2 regions of the Paenibacillus sp. USHLN196 genome follow, and region 2 is predicted to be linked to the other one. Evidence: predicted binding sites of a transcription regulator. Region 2 holds the regulator's gene; the other holds the start of a gene.
What was found. The regulator NrdR, encoded in region 2, represses ribonucleotide reductase genes. The targets are predictions, from matches to a motif close to AACACNATATATNGTGTT.
Positions count from the first base shown of each region.

Region 1 (3,197 bases), 150 kb from region 2:
ACCAGTTCCATCGTTTTCTCCGCTTTGGTGTTCTCCTTGATCGCTTTAATATGGGCAACGAGTTCCCATATCTTGTCCCGAAGGGGAGAGTCCAGCGGAAGTTTCTTCGACAGATTAACGAGTGTTACGAATACAGCATCCCGACTGCTGCACACTTCCCGTTGCAATGTGACAAGGGAGAGCATGCTGCTCAGGTTGCCGCCAGCTTCCTGATATTGGTCCTTCACAAAGGAAGTCACGCCATCGTACAACGCCTGTTCTTCAGGCGATAGTTGCAGATTCACATTGGAGACATTCCGTTTGGTAAATTGAACGGGGCCTTCACCGCGGCGGTTGCGAATCATGACTTTGGAAAGTTCGTTCTTAAGCTGTTCCTGATTTTTTGGAACGCGTTTGTCGACGACAAAGTTGGCTGCAAAATCACCCTGACGACCCAGTTGACCGGGTTTCAGCAGGTTGATCAGATTGAATAGCTCACTCATATCGTTCTGCACAGGTGTAGCTGTAAGCAAGAGACAATACTTTTTGCGCAATTTCAGCATGAATTGATAGTTGGTTGTTTTCTTGTTTTTGAGCTTATGGGCCTCGTCAATAATGATCATGTCGTAATCGGTATTCAGCAGCATATCTTTATGCGGGTCACGTTTGGCTGTATCCATGGAAGCAACGACCACTTCATTCTGCCAGGAATAAGCCTTTTTCTGGGCAATAGCAGGGATGCCAAACTTTGAATTCAACTCTCTTACCCATTGCAACACAAGAGAGGCGGGCACGAGAATAAGCACCTTGGATACGAGACCTCGAACCATATATTCTTTCAGAATGAGACCGGCTTCAATGGTTTTTCCAAGCCCCACCTCGTCGGCGAGAATGGCCCGGCCTGACATTTCAAATAATACTCTGCGTGCAGTGTCCATCTGGTGAGGGAGTGGGGTAAGGCCTTGTAGATGCTTCAAACATTGGATCTCATCAAAATTGGGAATCAGGTTGGTCTCTTCGGCCTGAATGCCAAGTTGAAAGAGTCTGTAATCCCCCCAAGGGCCTCCTTTATCCAGTCGTGATTCCAATTGATTAATCCAGCTCCGATCGAATTCCAACGGAACGGGCAGTTCGGCTACAGGTTGATTCGTGTGGTGCGGGTTTTTCCGGTTCATGGTACTTCCTCCCCTGCCATACGTGATGACGTTCTATTCGTAGGTAATAGTATGGACGAATGAGAGGCAGTTCATAACTATATAAGTTGAACTACAGTTTATTTGCACGAACACTACGATGACAGAACAACCATCCAATCGCTGTTATCCCCAGATATTTTCTGTCCCAAAAAATTCACAGATGTCGTATTCATGTGTATGAGGGTGTGTGAAAGAGTTTGTCCGAGCAGGGGAGTCTATAAAATAAGATCTGTGATAAAAGTCGCATGGAAAATCAATATATGGTGTATTATACTTAAATTATATCACTATATGTAGTGTTAAATCATATTTTATTCGTATAGTGAACCATGTAGCTGTTATTCCGGGGAGGTTGAACGTGATGATGAAATCGAACCAACGATCGTACAAATTAGAAGGACTTAGCGAAAAAATATTTCTGGACCGATACGCTTGGAAGGACGCGGACTCGAATCATGCCAAGGTCGGGGATGTTGTATTGGTATTAACGAAGGATGATCCCAAGTTCCCAACCAAGGAAGTGGGTGAAATTATAGAACGTCAGGGTCAGCTTGTACAAGTAAGGACTCGAAGTGGAGAGATCATCGAGACGAACGTAGAGAAATTGACACTCAATATAGAAAAAACACCGGAAGAGATGTGGGACCGTCTTGCCAAAGCGATGGCTTCTGTCGAATCCACAGCGAATCAGCAGGCAACGTGGGAGTCCAAGTTCCGCTCCGTGTTGGAAGACTGGAAATTAGTGCCCGGTGGCCGCATTGCTGCGGGCGCGGGGGCAAGCGATGAGCTGACACTCTTCAATTGTTATGTCATTCCGTCTCCGCAAGACAGTCGGGGTGGCATCATGAGAACCCTGACCGAGATGACCGAGATTATGGCACGCGGGGGAGGTGTAGGTATTAATCTGTCCTCTTTGCGTCCTCGCCGGGCGATGGTCAAAGGTGTTAATGGGTCATCCAGCGGTTCCGTATCCTGGGGTGGCTTGTTCAGTTATACGACCGGATTGATTGAACAGGGCGGAAGTCGCAGGGGTGCACTCATGCTGATGATGAATGACTGGCATCCGGATGTACTTGATTTTATTACCGTAAAACAAACCATGGGGCAGGTGACGAATGCCAATCTGTCTGTATGTGTGAGCAACGCATTTATGGAGGCTGTCAAGCAGGACGGAGATTGGGATCTGGTTTTCCCCGATACGAATGATCCGGACTATGACACCGAGTGGAATGGGGATATGCAGCAGTGGAAAGCCGCAGGTCATTCGGTGGTGCACTATCGGACGCTGAAGGCGCGCGAAATCTGGCATACCATTATTGAATCAGCATGGAAGTCAGCAGAGCCCGGTGTTGTGTTCATGGAGTACTATAACCAGATGTCCAATAGCTGGTACTTCAATCCGATCATCTGTACTAATCCTTGCGGGGAACAGGGCTTGCCTGGATGGGGGGTATGTAACTTGTCAGCGATCAATCTGTCCAAATTCTACGATGAAACGAATCATGATGTGGCATGGGACGAACTGGCGGAAACCACTCGCATCTCGGCGAGGTTTTTGGACAATGTCATCGATGCAACACCTTATCATTTTGAGGAAAACAGACTGAATCAGCAACGTGAACGCCGAGTTGGTCTTGGCACGATGGGACTGGCAGAGCTGATGATTAAGCTGCGTATTCGATACGGCAGCCCGGAATCCCTTAAATTTCTGGATAAACTGTATGGATTCATGGCAAAAGAGGCTTATCTGGCATCGGCGGAGATTGCAGCAGAGAAGGGGGCTTTCCCGGCTTTTGAAGCGGAACCTTATTTACAGAGTGGATTCATGAAAAACATGGTTGCAACCTATCCTGAAGTGGGAGAGGCCATTCGCAAACAGGGCATTCGAAATGTCACACTGATCACACAAGCGCCGACGGGAAGTACAGGTACGATGGTAGGCACCTCGACAGGCATTGAGCCGTATTTCGCTTTCAAGTATTTCCGTCAAAGCCGTCTAGGTTATGATGAACAGTTCGTACC
Region 1 is NZ_JBBCYH010000004.1:521,617-524,813, forward strand. Features, by position in the region: gene WFI24_RS12315 (DEAD/DEAH box helicase) at 1-1,154, opposite strand, end outside; gene WFI24_RS12320 (adenosylcobalamin-dependent ribonucleoside-diphosphate reductase) at 1,540-3,197, shown strand, end outside.
Region 1: a site for NrdR is predicted at 1,459-1,476, ahead of WFI24_RS12320 (adenosylcobalamin-dependent ribonucleoside-diphosphate reductase). Genes of this name have one in related genera too.

Region 2 (3,197 bases):
GTCGGTTCATTAAATATCTCATGCATCAGATGAGCATAAATTTTGAGTGTTTTATCAGTTGAAGCGATATCCCCGTAAAAGTCACGAGAATCCTGTTCACTGACCAACCCGTCATTGGCCCCATGCAGAACAAGTACGGGATCTACAAACTGCTTGGCGTTCTCCTTGAGCCATGCTATGCCATTTCCCAAGCTGTTAAATAAATCTACAGAGATCTGCTTTTCAACCAGCGGATCATTCGCGTAAGCGGATACAACTGCGGGATCGCTGCATACGCCGCTGCCCAGCTCATTCGGGAAATACGTGCCTGCAGGAAGATCCATCGGCAGTTCTCCGGCCACTTTTGTATTGTAACGAGTGAGCGCTCCGGATAGTACGATGCCTTTAACCTTACCAGGATATTTCGTTCCAAAGGATGAGGTTGCAAAACCGCCCATACTATGCCCGATAACAAACAGCGGAAGATTGCTGCTCTCTTGCAATGCGTTTTCCACCACAACGTTGACATCCTCTATAATCTGGTGGAAATCACTGTAGAACGTACGCTGCCCTTCGGATCTGGCATGACCGCGATGGTCGAAGCGATACACATTAAAACCACGTTTATTTAGTTGTTCGGTCACATAATCGTAGCGCCCTGCATGCTCACATAGACCATGAACAATGACCACGGCTGCCTTCGCATCACTAACTAAATTCTTACTCGAATATAGCCGAGTACTGTCAAAGGTTTCAATTGTTGTCTCGATTTTGCTCATCATTATCCCACTCCTTCGTGATGCTCAAGAACATTCAGATAAAATCCTTTGTCTTAGGCACATATAATGTACTTTACTACAATAAAATAATATTTATTAAAAACAATATAGTTTCTTATGAAAACAATATCATCTGTACGTTCCTTTTGTCTACAATAAATTGAAGCGCTTACACAAAATCAATCATAGGTTCATTTTCTCAGAAACATATAACAAAGAACGCCATCACAATATTGTGATGGCGTTCTTGACTATGGAGCCTAGGGGGATCGAACCCCTGACCTCATCGCTGCCAGCGATGCGCTCTCCCAGCTGAGCTAAGGCCCCAGGATATGAAATTGATAAGCTTGTCCAGCTCTGCTATGTTCCACAGGCGACTTCTATATCATATAAAATCCAGCTTTCGCTGTCAATCACTTTTTCATGACGCAAAGTGATTGGAGAAGAACAACCGATTTCACTGGCACATACGGACTGGAACCCCAGACTGCTCTTCTCCCTTTACCCACTTCACTAATCCTCCAGATTGTCTTTGGACAAAAGGGATTTCAGTTCTTTCATGAACATATTGATGTCTTTGAACTGACGATACACGGAAGCGAAGCGCACATACGCCACTTCATCAACTGGAAACAGCTGCTCCATCAATAACTCACCAATCTGGCGACTCTCGACCTCAGCATCGGCTGTATTACGCAGAGACTTCTCTACTTCAGATACCATCATCTCCAGCGTCTCAACAGAGACCGGACGTTTCTCACAGGCACGAATAAGCCCGCGGAGAATCTTGTCCCGGCTGAACTCTTCCCGGCTGCCATCTTTCTTAATGACGATCAATGGTGTTTCCTCAATCATCTCAAACGTTGTAAATCTTCTGGCGCATTGCTCACATTCACGACGGCGACGAATCGATTTTGATTCATTGGCCGGCCGTGAATCAAGGACTTTGGTGCCCAGAAAAGCGCAATAAGGACATTTCAAATCAGATCACTTCCCATGTTTTACTTTTTACCACATATTGCCTGTACTGATCTTGTAATGAAAAATGCATTGCCGACACATAATACTTTTACCAACCCGCGAGGAGGTGAACAGCAATGGCACAAAGCAACGGTAACTCCAACAACCTGGTGGTAACTAGAGCTTCCGCAGCCCTCGAACAACTGAAATACGAAGTTGCTCAAGAACTCGGAATCAGCATCCCACAAGACGGATACCAAGGTAACATGACTTCTTACGAGAACGGTTCGATCGGTGGATACATCACGAAGCGTCTGGTAACAATTGCAGAACAGCAATTGGCAGGTCAATACCAATAATATCTGCATTGTAATACGCTACACAGAGGAGCATGGAGCGGCCGGTGAACAACCGGCCTGCTCTGTGCTTCCTTATATACTCAGAACGTATTATAGATCTTTACATACTGATTATAATAGTAAATGACTCTTTGTACATAGTGACGCGTCTCACCAAACGGAATATCCTTCACCGTATCGAATGAGCCATCCCATACACCATCTCTAAGCCAACTGTTCACTTTGCCCGGACCCGCGTTATAGGCAGCGATCATCACCGCTTCATTACCATCGAATTGATCAGACAGATTCCGCAGATACCATGTGCCTAACTGAATATTTCGTTCAGGCTCGTGCTTCAATTCCTCCAGCGAAGTGTCGGGAATTTTGGCTTGTTCCAGTATCCAGTTGGCCGTGTCCGGCATCAGCTGCATGAGTCCAATGGCTCCTCGTTTGGATTCCTTGCTTGTCTTGAAATTGGTCTCCACCTTGATTATGGAAGCAATCAGAAACGGATCAACCTCATAGCTCTGGGATTGGGCACGAATCTCTTCCTTATAATGAATCGGATAGAACCATGCCATCCAGTTTGTATTCAGGAATAATACCAATACAAAGGACACAAACATCAACAACAGTACACGTTTCTTGCGCAATATTTTCATAACAAACCCTTACGCTTTAGATATGAGTCAATTTGCTGCTCCGTCGCAGGCCATAAGCCGCTGTTATCAATGACAATGTCTGCAAGCTGCTTTTTGCGCTCAATATCCATCTGTACATCCATTCGAGCCTCAGCCTGTTCTGCAGTCATTCCATCCCGACTCATCAAGCGATCTCGTTGGACTAATCTTGGAACATATACAACCATAACTTCCTCGAAACCATCTTCCAGACCCGATTCGTACAGCAAAGGAATATCCGATACCACAAGTTTATCCGGATGTTCCAATGCGTATGCGGCAGCCCGTTCACGCATCTCTCTACGAATTGCCGGGTGTGTGATGGCCTCCAATGCCTTTCGTTCCTCTGGTTGTTGAAAAACAATACTTCCAAGCTTTTTCCGATCCAGTGTTCCATCTTCGTTCAGTATGGCTTGTCCGAACCGCTTAACAGCGGCGGCCAACACGGGATGCCCGGG
Region 2 is NZ_JBBCYH010000004.1:373,020-376,216, reverse strand. Features, by position in the region: gene WFI24_RS11615 (lysophospholipase) at 1-761, opposite strand, end outside; tRNA gene WFI24_RS11610 (tRNA-Ala) at 1,013-1,085, opposite strand; gene nrdR (transcriptional regulator NrdR) at 1,272-1,739, opposite strand; gene WFI24_RS11600 (alpha/beta-type small acid-soluble spore protein) at 1,856-2,077, shown strand; gene WFI24_RS11595 (lytic transglycosylase domain-containing protein) at 2,158-2,721, opposite strand; gene coaE (dephospho-CoA kinase) at 2,718-3,197, opposite strand, start outside.